2 regions of the Zoogloea sp. genome follow, and region 1 is predicted to be linked to the other one. Evidence: predicted binding sites of a transcription regulator. Region 1 holds the regulator's gene; the other holds the start of a gene.
What was found. The regulator FNR, encoded in region 1, switches genes on or off when oxygen is low (the NO sensors DNR and NnrR bind a similar motif). The targets are predictions, from matches to a motif close to TTGANCTAGNTCAA.
Positions count from the first base shown of each region.

Region 1 (7,471 bases):
CGCGGCAGGAATGCCCAGCACGTTGTAGATGAAGGCGAAGAACAGGTTCTGACGGATCTTCCCAAGGGTCGTCCGCGACAGGGAGATCGCATCGGCCACGCTGTTCAGGTCGTTACGCACCAAGGTCAAGTCGGCCGCCTCGATGGCCACGTCGGAACCGGCACCGATCGCGAAGGACACGTCCGCCGCCGCCAGCGCCGGCGCATCGTTGATGCCATCGCCGACCATCGCGACACGGCCGCTGCCGCGCAGGGCCTCCACCGCCGCAGCCTTCTCGCCGGGCAACACCTGAGCCTTGTATTCCGTAATACCAGCCTCCGCCGCGATACGGGCCGCCACCGCCGGATGGTCGCCAGTCAGCATCACGACCCGCACGCCGAGCGCCTGCAGACGCGTCACCGCGGCCTTGGAACCGGCGCGTAGCGGATCGGCCAGCCCCAGCGCACCCCAAGGCTTCCCGTCGACCGCAACGCACACCGGCGTCAAGGCGGCATCGAGCAGGGGCTGCAGCACATTGGCCGGCAACTCGGCACCCTGCCCGGCCAGGAACTCCGGCGAGCCAATCCACACCCCGCGCCCATCCACACGACCACTGATGCCCTTGCCGCCGCTTGTCTGCACCGCATTGGCCAGGCTCCACTGCAGGCCCGCCGCCTGCGCCGCATCGACGATGGCCTTGGCCAGCGGATGGTGGCTGGCCTGCTCGACCGCCGCCGCGACAGCCAGCAAATCGTTTGCCGCCACGCCCTCCAGCGGGCGAACATCCAGCACTGCCGGGCGTCCCTCGGTCAGCGTTCCGGTCTTGTCCACCGCCAGCACGGCAATCTTCTCGGCCAGTTCCAGCGCCTCGGCGTTGCGCACCAGGATACCGGCGCGGGCCCCCTGTCCGGTCCCGACCATCACCGCCGTCGGCGTGGCCAGGCCCAGCGCGCAGGGACAGGCGATCACCAGCACCGCCACCGCATTGACGAGGGCCGGCGCCAACTCCCCACCCAGCCACCACCAAGCCACGAAGGTCAGTGCGGCGATCGCCACCACCGTCGGCACAAAGATCGCGGCGATGCGGTCGGCCAGCTTCTGCACCGCCGGCTTGCCGCCCTGGGCCTGCTCGACGAGACGCACGATGCCGGCCAGCAGCGTCTCGGTTCCGACCCCGGTAGCCCGGCAGCGCAGCACGCCGTCGCCATTGACGGTCGCCGCAAAAACCTTGTCGCCGGTCTTTTTGGGCACCGGCACGCTCTCGCCGGTCAGCATCGCCTCGTCGGCCGACGACTCGCCGCTCAGCACCTCGCCATCCACAGGCACGGAATCACCGGCACGCAGCACGAAGACCATGCCCGCCACGACGCGCTCGACAGGCACCTCCTGCAGCGCGCCATCCTGCTCGACCCAGGCGGTGGGAGGCTGCAGGCGCAGCAGCGCCTCGATGGCCGCCGACGTGCGCGCCCGCGCCCGCGCTTCCAGCAGCTTGCCGAGCAACACCAGCGTGATGATGCTGGCCGAGGCCTCGAAATAAACGTGCAGATCGTGGTGGTCGAACACCACCACGACCAGGCTGAAGAAGTAGGCAACGCTGGTGCCGAGCGCTACCAGCACGTCCATGTTGGCGCCACCGCCGCGCAGGGACGACCAGGCCCCCTTGTAGAAACGCCGCCCGATCCAGAACTGCACCGGCGTCGCCAGCAAACCCTGCAGCCAGCGCGGCAGCCACTCCGCATGATGCTCGCCCGCCCCCAGAACGCCGGAGAACATCCCGACCATCTGGACCAGGAAGGGTGCGCTGAGCAGCGCCGAAATCCAGAACAGCCGCAGCTCGGTGCGGAACTCGGCCTCCTTGCGCAGCTTGTCGGCCTCCCGATCACGGGCGACGACAGGCGTCGCTGTGAAACCCGCCTTGTGGATGGCAGCGATGATCACCGCCGGTTCGGACAGCCCCGGCACGTAGCGGACGCGCGCGCTTTCCGCAGCGAAATTGACGCTGCCCTCCACGCCGGGCAGGCGGTTAACCACCTTCTCGATGCGCGCCGCGCAGGCGGCACAGCTCATGCCGGACAGGCTCAACTGCAGCGTCTGCGGCGCCACATCGAAACCGGCCTTGCGGATTGCCGCCAGGATGTCCGGCGCACCGGCACCATCGGGCGCCGCGGCCAGACGAGCCTTGCCGGTGCCGAAATTGACCTCGGCACTGATGCCGGGCAATCGGTTGAGTACCTTTTCGAGCCGCGTTGCACAGGCCGCACAGCTCATCCCGGAGACCGGCAGGTCGTAACGCGTACCTGGCTCGTTCCCCATTGCCCGCGTCCCTCAGCCCACCAGCAGCACGGGCAGTGTTGCCCGCTGCAGCACCCGCGTCGCCACCGATCCGACGAACAGATCGGCCACCACGCTGCGGCCGTGCCGGCCGAGGCACAGGTAGTCGCACTCCAATACGGCAGCCTGATGCAGCACCACATCGGCCGGCTGCCCCACATGGATATGCGGCGTCACCGGCAGACCGGCCGCCTTGAGGCGGGCCACCGGCTCCTTGAGCACACCCTCGCCCTCATCCCTGTAATAGGTATCGAGGGTCTCGCGGGCTACGTGGCGGGTCGCGAACTCGATGGGAATCGGCGGATGCACGTACAGTACATGCACATCCGGCGCGCTCTTCAGTTCGCCAGCCAGGGCGATCACCTGAGCAACGACACGTAGCGCAACCGGAGAATCATCGACGGCCAGCAGGATTTTCATAATTCGCTCCGCCTTACAGGAAAAACTCAGAAATGGCAGACCACGCCATTCCACAGATTGCTGCCGAGAGTCGGTGTCGTCACCAGACCGTACACGCCGAAAGCCAGCACCACCAGTCCAGACCCCGTCCGCACTGCCCGGTTCCGCACGACGTCACGCAAACGCTTGAGTACCATACCGGCCAACAGCAGGTTGGGCAGCGTGCCGAGGCCAAAGGCCAACATCAGTCCCGCACCACGCTCCGCCGAGCCGGTCACCAAGGCCGTCGCAAGCACGCTGTACACCAGGCCGCAAGGCAGGAAACCCCACAGCAGCCCCAGGGGAAAGGCTTGGCCCACGCTGCGCGCCGGCAGGAAACGCCGGGTCAGCGGCTGGATGCGCACCCACAGCTTCTGACCGAGCCGCTCGACGCCGGACAGGGCCCGCGTGAAACCAGTCAGGTAGAGCCCGAGGGCCACCAGCATCAGGTTGGCAACCACGTACAGGAACAACTGGATCGGCAGGATGTTGTTGAACAGCAGCCCGACCGTGCCGATCGCTCCCATCGCCGCACCCGCCAGGGTATAGCTGCTGATCCGCCCGACGTTGTAGGCCAGGTGCAGGGGCCAGTCACTGCGCCGCTGGCCGGGCAACTGCACGGTCAGTGCGCTGACGATGCCGCCGCACATGCCGACACAGTGGGTGCCGCCGAGCAGGCCGATAAGGAAGACAGCGAAATAGCCGGTTTCGGGCATGGAGATTCAACCTGGACAAACAAAAACGCCCCGTGGGCAACACGGGGCGCGTTCCAACACATGGCTCGGCATTCTAGCCCGCTCGCCTCGGAGCGGCCAGCCGGCCGGAAGTTCAGATCACCTTCGAGTAACGGGTACGCTCCCGATCGGCACGCAGATACTTGTCGAAGACCATCGCGATGGCGCGTACCAGCATGCGGCCCGCCGGCAGCACGGTGATCCACTGCCTGTCGATCTTCAACAGGCCGCCCTTCTCCATCTCGCGCAGGTCGGCGAGTTCGGCCGCGAAGTACTTGTTGAAGTCGATCAGGTGGGCAATCTCAATGGACTCGATGGACAGCTCGAAGTGACACATCAGCGCCTGGATGATCGCCCGCCGCAGCAGGTCATCCGGCGTCAGCTCGATGCCGCGCAGCACCGGCAGGCGACCGGTGTCGATGATGTCGTAGTACTCGTCGAGCGTCTTCACGTTCTGCGCGTAGGTCGGCCCGACCTTGCCGATCGCCGACACGCCGAAGGCCAGCAGGTCGCACTCCGCGTAGGTGGAATAACCCTGGAAGTTGCGGTGGAGGCGCCCCTGGCGCTGGGCCGTGGTCAGCTCGTCGTCCGGCTTGGCGAAGTGATCCATGCCGATATACACGTAGCCAGCCTCGGTCAGGCGGCGGATCGCCAGTTGCAGAATCTGCAGCTTGGTTTCGCCCGACGGCAGCTGCGCGTCGATGATGCGGCGCTGGGGCTTGAACAGGCTCGGCAGGTGCGCGTAGTTATAGATCGACAGGCGATCCGGCGACAGGGCCAGGATCTGCTCGAGGGTACGGTTGAAGCTGATGACGTTCTGCTTGGGCAGGCCATAGATCAGGTCCACGCTGACCGACTTGAAGCCATGGGCCCGCGCCGCGTCGATCACCAGCTTGGTTTCTTCCTCGCTCTGAACGCGGTTGACCGCCTTCTGCACATCCGGGTTGAAATCCTGGATGCCGACGCTCATGCGGTTGAAACCCAGTTCAGCCAACAGCGCGACGGTGGCTTCATCCACCTTGCGCGGATCCACCTCGATGGAATACTCACCGTCCGGCACCAGCGTGAAGTGCTTGCGGACCATGCCCATCAGGCGACGCAGTTCGTCGTGGGACAGGAAGGTCGGGGTGCCACCGCCCAGATGCAACTGCAGGACTTCCCGCGGCCCATCGAGCCTGGCCGCCTGCATGTCCACTTCTTTTTCGAGATAATCCAGATACTTGGCGGAGCGACCATGATCCTTGGTGATGATCTTGTTGCACGCGCAGTAGTAGCAGATCGTATTGCAGAAAGGGATGTGGAAGTATAATGAGAGCGGTTTGCCGATTCCGCCGACGGTGCGTCTCCCGAGCCAGTCGCTCAAGGCTTCGGAGTTGAACGCCTCGACGAAGCGATCCGCGGTCGGGTAGGACGTATACCTCGGGCCATTCACATCAAACTTGCGAATGAGCTCGGGATCGAATATCAGGTCTTTTTGTGTCGTGTTCATGGTGCACTTCTGTTGGTTGCGCGGAACGATCGCAGAATCGATCCAAAACAGTATTGACGTGGATCAAAGGGCCCCAAACGTTGGTAAATCCTTCCAGTTCAGGTGATTGCGCGTGCAGATGAAATCGGTGATTCCGGTGACGGTCGTGGACATCAAGGTCGCTTGCTCCCAGTGCAACCTGCGGGAATTGTGTCTTCCCTTCGGCCTCGACCCCAATGAGATCGACCAGCTCGACGAGCTCGTCGGCAGCCGCCGCAAGATCAAGCGGCAGCAGCACCTCTACCGCTCCGGCGACTCTTTCGAGGCGATCTATGCGATCCGCGCCGGCTCCTTCAAAACCGACGTGATTCTCGAGGATGGGCGCGACCAGGTGACCGGCTTCCAGATGACCGGCGAAGTGCTGGGCCTGGACGGCATCAGCACCGAACACCACTCCTGCAACGCCATCGCGCTGGAAGACAGCGAGGTCTGCGTGATCCCGTTCAACCGGCTCGAAGAGCTGTCACGGGAGGTAGAGAGCCTGCAACACCAGTTCCACAAGATCATGAGCCGCGAGATCGTCCGCGATCATGGCGTGATGATGCTGCTCGGCTCGATGCGCGCCGAGGAACGCCTGGCGGCGTTCCTGCTGAACATGTCCCAACGCTTCACAGCGCGGGGCTTCTCGCCGTCCGAGTTCCACCTGCGCATGACGCGCGACGAAATCGGCTCCTATCTCGGCCTCAAGCTTGAAACGGTGTCCCGCGCCTTCTCCCGCTTCCAGGAAGAAGGCCTCGTTGCCGTCCAGCAGAAGCACATCCGCATTCTCGACACGCCGGGCCTGAAACGCCTGCTCAACCACCACGCCGCCTGACGGCGGCGACTGGCCTCACAGCCAGGCCAGCCAGCCAAGCGGGTTCTTGCTGACCGCCACCGACACGATCCACGACAGGGTCGCCAGCGCGCCAAGCAAGGCAATAGCCCGCTGAGCGCGCGGGCGCGTCGCCTTCAGCGCTACACTCCCCAGCCCGATATAGACGAGCAAGCCGAGCACCTTGGCGGTCAGCCAGGCATGGACGAAGGGATACTGCGCCGCCATCCAGGCCAGGCCGAGCGCGCTCCCCAGCAAGCAGGAATCGACGAGATGAGGCAGTACCCGCGTCAGGCGGGCCTGCAGCAGCGGTGAGCCGCTCAGCGACCACCAGCCCCGCAACGCGAAGCCGCAACCGCTGAGCACCACGCAGGTAATGTGAAAATGCTTGAGAGCCAGATACATGCCGCGCCTCCGTGTTTCCGCCGCGGCGCCCCGGCTGCCGGCGGGCCCCGCAAAAGCGGGGCCGCGACACTTTAGCTGCGCAGCACGCCGACTTCCAGCGCGGCAAACCAGTTGATGAAACGCTGCACGTCCGCCCCTTGGTAGATGGCCCCATGCTGCGGCACCAGCATGTCGATCTCCAGGCGGGAGACCCGCTCGCACCAGTCGCGTTTGGCCCGGTCCGAACCCATCCAGCGCTTGTGGAAGCCCTCCGCATGGCGGATGTGGCGGGAAAAATCCTGGACGTACAGATCGTTGTTATCCGCTGGCAGCAAGGCCGCGCCGACATCGCCGGAAAAGAGGATCTTGGCCTTCGGATCGTACAGGTGGAAATTGCCGGACGAGTGCAGGTAATGGGCCGGAATAGCCTGCAGTTCCAAGCCGTCGAGACGAATCGTCGTGCCCTGATCGGGGATCGGCACGAAGGTCGAGTCCTGCCCGCCAAAATGAGGCAGAAAGCTCTGCCACAACCAGCTGGTGTAGCACTTCAGATCAGGCTTGAACTCCAGCCACAAGGCCAGCGAGGAAATAATGTCCGGATCCTGATGGGACGCGAAGATCCCCGCCAGCCTTGTCGGATCACACTCCGCCGACAAGGCCGAAAAGACCGCCGGAAAGATCTCGATGCCACCCGGATCGCACAGCAGGGCTTCATCGCCGTGAACCACCACGTATTCATTGGTATCGATGATGTAACCGGGCTTGGTGGCATCCCGCGCGATCGCCAGCCAGCGGTGTTCCTCGTCCTGGTAGATGCAATGGGCCTGTTTCATGGGTTTCCTAATCCTTTACGAGGCGTTCCTTGCCAAGAACCTCGAGTGACCGCTTGATCTGGGCGATCACCTCGGCAAAATCCGTCGACACCTGCATCAATGCTGCACTGAAGCCGCCGCCATAAGCCGCCTCGATCTTGGCCGATCGGGCCAGAACACCACCCAGCTCAACCAGCTGCTGGGTTTCCTCGACAGCCGCACGCAACCGCAGGTCAAGCCCCCGGAGGCGGCTCTGCTGCTCGGCCAACCGGGCTGCACCACGCCTTCGGGCTTCCCTCGCCCCCGGCACACCTTCACCGCTGAGCTTGAGCGCGTCAGCCAGGATGCGTGCGATGCGCTGCTGCTGGACGACGCCGGTAACGCTACCCACCGAACCGGAAGTCATTTCGCGCAGGGATGCCATGTGACGGGTCAGATCCTGCGCAAACCGGCG
Region 1 is NZ_JAYSDK010000027.1:11,416-18,886, reverse strand. Features, by position in the region: gene ACE3RX_RS15945 (heavy metal translocating P-type ATPase) at 1-2,292, opposite strand, end outside; gene ACE3RX_RS15940 (universal stress protein) at 2,305-2,730, opposite strand; gene ACE3RX_RS15935 (sulfite exporter TauE/SafE family protein) at 2,757-3,464, opposite strand; gene hemN (oxygen-independent coproporphyrinogen III oxidase) at 3,577-4,971, opposite strand; gene fnr (fumarate/nitrate reduction transcriptional regulator Fnr) at 5,090-5,824, shown strand; gene ACE3RX_RS15920 (SirB2 family protein) at 5,840-6,226, opposite strand; gene ACE3RX_RS15915 (MBL fold metallo-hydrolase) at 6,298-7,038, opposite strand; gene ACE3RX_RS15910 (chemotaxis protein) at 7,046-7,471, opposite strand, start outside.

Region 2 (7,471 bases), on a different contig from region 1:
GCGCAGCCAGGCTTCGATGCCGCCGGCGTCGTCGCCGTGGCCGTCGTGGTCGAGGATGCGCTGGATCCACTCCCGGCGTACTTCCCGGTCCGGACAGTTGGACATCACCGCGGCGTCCTTCTGCGGGATGATGATCTGGTAGTAGTAGCGGTTGGCCACCCAGCCCTGGATCTGCTCACGCGTCGCCTTGCCGGTGTTGAGCATGACGTTGAAGGGATGGTGGATGTGGTATGCAGCGCCCTTGTCGCGCAGCTGCGCTTCGAACTCTTCGGGCGTCCAGGGGCGAAGTGGGTCTTGGCTCACAGTGCGATCTCCATGCCGTCGTAGGCCACCTCGATGCCGGCGGCGGTCAGGGCCGCGCGTTCCGCCGAGCTTTCGTCGAGGATCGGGTTGGTGTTGTTGATGTGGATGAGGACGCGGCGCACGTGGCGCGGCAGGCGGCTGAGTTGTTCGATCATGCCGCCGGGGCCGCTCTGGGCCAGGTGGCCGATGTCACGGGCGCGTTTCTTTGAAAGGCCGAGGCTGATCATCTCGTCGTCGGTCCAGAAGGTGCCGTCCACCATCACGCAGTCGGCGCTGCTCATCGCGTCGAAGACGGCGTCGTCCACTTCGGCCAGGCCGGGCGCGTAGAACACCCGCTTGCCGGTGGCCGGGTCGATGACGGTGAGGCCGATGTTGTCGCCGGGCACCGGGTTGCCGCGGTGCGGCGAGTAGGGCGGTGCCGCCGACAGCAGCGGCATGGCGCGCCAGTCCAGGCTGGCGGAGCCCTGCGGGTGGAAGCTGCGGCCGTCGAGCGGAACCGGCTGGCGGTTCACGCCGCAATAGTGTTCGAGCAGGTGCAGGATGGGGTTGCCGCGGGTCAGATCCTCGAACACCGGGTCGGTGGTCCAGATCGGCCACGGGCTGCCCTTTTCGCGCAGCATGTAGAGGCCGGTGGTGTGGTCGATCTGGGCGTCCACCAGGACGACCGATTCAATACCGCAGCCGCGCAGGCCTTCAGTGGGCCAGGTGCCGGCAAATTGCTGGAATTGCTGCAGGATGTCCGGCGAGGCATTGACGAGGGTCCATCGGGCGCCGTCGGCGCTCACTGCGATGGACGACTGGGTGCGGCGCTGCAGGCCCGCCTGGCCGGCACGTACGCCCCGGCAGTTGGCACAGTTGCAGTTCCACTGGGGAAAGCCACCGCCGGCGGCGGAGCCGAGAACTCGGATTTTCATGGCTTGGACGTGACCGCTGAGGCTGTGTGGGGCGTTGCGGAGCTGGGGGGCAGAGCCGCAACGCCGACTCGCTATCGCGAGATGGGCGGACAGACCCTTGGCGGGTCTATCCGGGCGCCATCACTTGGCGGCGATGTACATGGTGATTTCGAAGCCGAAACGCAGATCGCAAGCTTGGGGGGTGGTCCAGGTCATGATGAGTCTCCAATTTTTTGATTGATGGTTACGGTCCGCCGGAGGGCGAATCCGTGGAATGCATTGTTGCGGGGACGGCATACTTGCGCCTCACGAAAATCATTATTTCGAGGTTGAGATGGCGAACGGACTGCTCGACGTGGGTGACGGCCACCGGTTGTATTACGAGACCTGGGGAAACCCGGCCGGTACTCCGGTAGTGGTGCTCCACGGCGGACCGGGCAGCGGCTGCAGCCCGCGCCTGCGCGAGCTCTATGACGCGCGGCGCCATCACGTGGTGTTCTTCGACCAGCGGGGCTGCGGGCGCTCGCTGCCGTTTGGCGAGATCCTCGCCAACACCACGGCGCATCTCATCGACGACATCGAGCGCCTGCGCCGCCATCTCGGCATTGCGCGCTGGTGGGTGAGCGGCGGCTCGTGGGGGGCAACGCTGGCGCTGGTCTATGCGGCGGCGCATCCGCAGATGGTGGAGGGCGTGGTGGTGCGCAGCCTTTTCATGCCGGGCGACGGCAATGTGCGCTGGTTCTTTGACGGGCTGGCAGCGCTGCGACCGGAGGCCTGGCAGGCCTTGTCCGCGACGCTGGGGGGGGCGCCGGATCCGCTGACCGAACTGGTGGTGCGTCTCGGGGGTGATGACCAGGAGACTGCCCGCCAGGCCGCGCTGGCCTGGTTGCTTTATGAGCAGGCGGTGAATGATCCGGTTGCGCCGCTTCCATCACCGACTTCGGAGGAGCTCGACCGCTTGGTAGGCAAATACCGGCTGCAGGCCCATTACCTGAAGTCCGGCTGCTTTCTGAAGGAGGAGGATTTTCTTGATGCCTGTGCGGGGCTGTCCGGCCTGCCGGTCTGGCTGATCCACGGCCGTGACGACGTGGTCTGTCCGCCATCCAATGCCGAGCGTATCCACGCGTGCATCGCCGGCAGCCGATTGGTGTGGATTGACGGGTGTGCGCATGACCCCTTCCATCCGGGCATGGTGGCGGCGTGGCGGGCGGCGCTGGAAGGCGAGCCGGGCTGAGAAATGGCCGGTGCGCGCATTGGCTGGCGCCAATTGATGCGGGTCAATGAGACGGGCAGGGGCGGAGGGCTAGCATCGCGCCGTGTTCCCGCTGTGTTTCTTGGGAACCCCCAATCCCCATCCGATTACCGAGACCGTTCATGCGTACAACAAAACTCCTCCCCCTGCTTCTTGTTGCCCTGCTGGCAGCCTGTGGCAAGTCCGAAGCCCCCAAGTCCGAGGCACCGAAGGCTGAAGCGCCTGCTGCCGCTGCTGCGCCGGCCGCAGCCCCGGCGCCGGTTGCCGACGCGGCAGCCGATGGCGGCAAGGGCCTCGACGTGTTCAAGAAGACCTGTGTGATGTGTCACCAGACCGGCGTGGCCGGTGCGCCCAAGCTCGGCGACAAGGCCGACTGGGGCCCGCGCATCGCGCAGGGCAAAGACGTCCTGTACAAGCACGCTATCGAGGGCTTCAATGGAAGCAAGGGCGCCATGCCGGCCAAGGGCGGCAACCCGTCCCTGTCCGATGAAGAGATGAAGGCCGCTGTCGACTACATCGTCAGCAAGGGTCAGTAAGCGTTTGATTCTCCTTTGACCTCTGCGCGCACCCCCCGCGCGCTAAAGCCCGGCCGGGCAATTTGCGGCCGGGTTTTTTTTGTCTGCTGAAGCAGGGGGCATGGGCGAATGAATTCGCCCCCACAGACGTTCCCGTAGGGGCGAATTCATTCGCCCGAATGCTGGCCGGAGCGTGTGACAGGTCCGGCAAACCCGATGCAGATCAAGGAAAGCCGGTTTGGCCGGCGGCACACTGACGATACCCGACAGATTCAGTCGGATTTATCGATACTTTGGAGCCAGCATGCAAACCATTCACGTCTGCAACCACACCACCCCCGAAGCCATCTACCCGTTCGACGCCCGCGGCATCGCCAAGCGGTTCCGCCACGCAGCCATCTTCGGTGCGCTGGATGCGCTTGTGCCGGGTGAGACGATGCGCTTCTGCAACGACCATGATCCGCTGCCGCTGCTGGCCCAGCTGCAGCAGCGCTACGGTGAGACGGTATCCATTACCTACCAGCAGCGCGAGCCCGGCGCGATCGTCATCGATTTCGCCAAGCTCGGCTGAACGCGTTCAGGTCTGGTCGCCCCGCACGTAGTCGAGGGCCTCGTGCTGGAACAGCACGGCGGTCATCGTCGTCGGGGTGATCAGGCCGGCCAGACGGCCGTCTTCGTCCACTACGGGCAGTGCGCCTTGCCCCTTCTGGCCGAGGATGTCCGCCGCGACGGCGATGCCGTCGCTGAGGCTGGCGGTGCGCAGGCCGCTGCGTGGTGTGTGCATGATCTGCCCGACGACCTCCGGTTTGTCGGTATGCGGACCAGGCGTCGGACGCAGCAGGCGGCGCACGTTGTCACCGATGCGCTGGCCATTGTCCGGCTCGACGTGGCGAAGGAAATCTTCGAGCGTCAGCAGGCCGATGACCCGCTCGGCCCGGTCTACCACCGGCAGCACCGAGAGGGCGTGGCGATTCATCAGCCGCCAGGCCTCGTTCAGTTCGGTAGCGAAGTCCACGCGGTGCGCGGCTGGCCCCATCACGTCGCCACAGGTCAGCAGCACGTGGCGGTGAAAGGCGTGGCGCGCTGCGCGCTGGAAGACTTGGGTCAGGTCTTCCTCGCTGATGTCCAGGTAGGCGTCGATCTCTTCAAGTGCCGCGGCCAGGTCAGGCTGGCGGATGCCGGCAGGGTTGCGCTCCGGCGCCTTGGGCGTGGATACAGCGGGTGAACACAGCGGATAGCGTCGGCCGGAGATCAGATTATTGACGGTGGTTGCTGCCAGCAGCATGGCAATCACGTTCCAGCCGACCCCGGCCAGGCTGGTCAGTGGGTCGAGCCCCTGGGAGGCGGCGCCGACCATCACCAGCGCCATCGCGCCGCCGGGTGGGTGGATGCAGCGCAGCTGGCCCATGAACCACACCGAGATGGCCACAGCCAGCGCGCCGGCAAGGAACGGTGAGGTGATCCAGTGCCCGCAGGCGAAGCCGGTCAGCGCCGGCAGCAGCAGGCCGCCGGCCACGGACCACGGCTGGGCCAGCGGCGAGTGCGGTAAGGTGAACAGGATCACCGAGGTTGCGCCAAGAGGCGCCAGTTGCCGCTTGGCTTCGGCCGGTACGGGCAACACGAACAACACGCTTTCGTAGATCAGCACACCGATGACTGCCGCAAGAGCGCTGCGCCAGCGTTCGGCACGGGACAGGGGGGCTGCATCGGCGAAGAGATAACGGCGGGAGAAACGGAGCAGGGCGAGGCGAATGGTTTCCATGGGGGTGAATCTTGTTTTCTTGTTCTGGCATGCCGGTGGGCATGCAGCCTAGGGATGATTCCTTGCATGGGCCTTGATCTGTGATTGTTTGGAGGAATAAGTGCTGATCTATCTGGGGGCGAGTGTCGTCGCTGCATTCGGGCTGGCCATCGGGCTGGCGGTGACGGGGGCTTCGCCGGCCGCCGCCGCCCACGCGGCCTTTGCGTTGGGGGCGATGCCGCTGATCTTCGCGGCGATGGGGCATTTCGTGCCGGTGCTGACGCGCAGCGGCGCGGCGGAAAAGCCAATCCACTTCCTGCCACTGGTGCTGCAACTGGCCGGCTTGTTGGTGGTGGCTGCGCTGGCCGGTGTGCTCCCCGGCTGGAGTCTGCATCTGGCGGCGAGCGTGGGCATTGCGGCGGCCCTGGGCTTCCTGGCCTGGCAGTGGCGGCGTGGACGGGCCGCGCTGGGGCGTCCGCACCCGGGGCTGGCCTGGTACAAGGCGGCGCTGGGTTGTCTGGCCGTTGCGCTGGTGGCGATCCTCGCTGGGCTGCTGTGGCCGGCGGCGTATGCCGTGCTGCGCCTGGCCCATCTGCATCTCAATACCCTCGGCTTCATCGGCCTGACCGCCATTGGAACCCTGCATGTGCTGATGCCGACCGCTCTCGGCCAGCCGGACCCGCAGGCGGCGATGCGGCTGCGGCGCCAGTTGCCGTGGGCGCTCGGCGGTGTCGCGGCCAGTGCGGCGGCAGGGCTTATCCCGTTGTTGGCAGTTGTGGGGGGATTTGTGATCGGTGGCGTGCTGATCCACACCTTGCATGGCTGGTGGCGGACCTACGGCCTGACGCGACTGCTAGGTGATGGCGCGGCGGTGGCGCTGACCGGGGCGACCTGCGGCCTGCTGCTGGTGATCGGCGCCGGCGCCTTGCACGGCATGGGCGGCATGCTTGCCCGTCCGGCGATTGTCGGTTTCTTCGCGCTGTTCCTGCTGCCGCTCGTGACTGGGGCGCTGTCCCAGCTGTTGCCGGTGTGGCGCCATCCCGGACCGTTGACGCCTCAGCGCACTGCAATGCGGGCGCGACTGGTGCGCTTCGGCAGCTTGCGGACCGCGCTGTTTCTGGCCGGCGGGGGCCTGCTGTTGGGCGGTGTAGCGGCGGGGGCGGCGCTGCTGGCGGCGGGGATTGCGCTGTTCGCTGGCGTCCTCGGGCACGCCCTGGTGCAGCGCGCCTGAAAGGGCCCGCGGGTGTGCTATCTTCCGGGGTTTTCGTTTTCAACTCGGCGAGAACCATGCGCTACATCTCCACCCGCGGCCAGTCTGCTCCCCAATCCTTCTGCGACATTCTTCTTGGCGGCCTGGCGCCGGACGGCGGCCTTTACCTGCCCGAGACTTACCCGCAGGTGACCCGTGCCGACCTGGACGCGTGGCGCAAGCTGTCCTACGCCGAGCTGGCTTTTGCCATCCTGTCGCGTTTCATCGACGACATCCCCGCTGCCGACCTGAAGGCGATCTGCGACAAGACCTACACCGCCGAGGTGTATGGCTACGTGCGCGACGACGCCAAGGCCGCCGAGATCACTCCCGTGCATTGGCTGGAGGCCGGCAAGCTGGGCCTGCTGGAGCTGTCCAATGGTCCGACGCTGGCCTTCAAGGACATGGCCATGCAGCTCCTCGGCAACCTGTTCGAGTACGTGCTCGACAAGCGCGGCGAGCAGATCAACATCCTCGGCGCCACCTCCGGTGACACTGGCTCCGCCGCGGAATATGCGATGCGCGGCAAGCACGGCGTGCGCGTCTTCATGCTGTCGCCCCATGGCCGCATGAGCGCCTTCCAGCGCGCCCAGATGTACTCCCTGCAGGACGACAACATCTACAACATCGCCGTGCGCGGCATGTTCGACGACGCCCAAGACGTGGTGAAGGCGGTCTCCAACGACCACGCCTACAAGGCCAAGTACAAGATCGGCGCGGTCAATTCGATCAACTGGGCGCGCGTTGCAGCGCAGGTGGTGTACTACTTCAAGGGCTACTTCGCGGCCACCGAGAACAACAACCAGCAGGTCGCCTTCGTGGTGCCGTCCGGCAACTTTGGCAACATCTGCGCCGGTCACATCGCCCGCCAGATGGGCCTGCCGGTGGCCAAGCTGATCCTCGCTACCAACGAGAACGACGTGCTCGACGAGTTTTTCCGCACCGGCGTCTATCGCCCGCGCAGCACCGCCGAGACCCACGCCACCTCCAGTCCGTCGATGGATATCTCGAAGGCTTCCAACTTCGAGCGCTTCGTCTTCGACCTGGTCGGCCGCAACGGCGACAAGGTGCGCGAGCTGTGGAGCAAAGTGGATGCGGGCGGGGCCTTTGATCTGTCCGGCACGCCGGAATTCGCGGCCATCGGCCAGTACGCCTTTGCCTCTGGCAGCAGCAACCACGCCGAGCGCCTGGCGACGATCCGCCGCGCCGACAAGGACTACGGCACGGTCATCGACACCCACACCGCTGACGGCCTGAAGGTCGCGCTGGAACTGCGCGACCCGTCCGTGCCGACCCTGGTGCTGGAAACCGCCCAGCCGGCCAAGTTCGAGGACACCATCGTCGAAGCCCTGGGCCGAAAGCCCGCGCGCCCGGCCGGTCTGGACAACATTGAGGCGCTGCCGCAGCGCGTCGAGGTGATGGATGTGGATGCAGAGGCCATCAAGGCTCTGATTGCCCGTACGGTCGAAGCCGGCTGATAGGCGTTCTGCTTCATGAAAAATGGCCCGGATGTCCGGG
Region 2 is NZ_JAYSDK010000005.1:165,291-172,761, forward strand. Features, by position in the region: gene pqqC (pyrroloquinoline-quinone synthase PqqC) at 1-303, opposite strand, end outside; gene pqqB (pyrroloquinoline quinone biosynthesis protein PqqB) at 300-1,217, opposite strand; gene pqqA (pyrroloquinoline quinone precursor peptide PqqA) at 1,338-1,412, opposite strand; gene ACE3RX_RS04990 (alpha/beta fold hydrolase) at 1,531-2,430, shown strand; gene ACE3RX_RS04995 (cytochrome c5 family protein) at 2,571-2,984, shown strand; gene ACE3RX_RS05000 (DUF2249 domain-containing protein) at 3,268-3,534, shown strand; gene ACE3RX_RS05005 (HPP family protein) at 3,541-4,725, opposite strand; gene ACE3RX_RS05010 (hypothetical protein) at 4,826-5,935, shown strand; gene thrC (threonine synthase) at 5,992-7,431, shown strand.
Region 2: the regulator FNR is predicted to act here: its motif matches at 3,177-3,190, upstream of ACE3RX_RS05000 (DUF2249 domain-containing protein).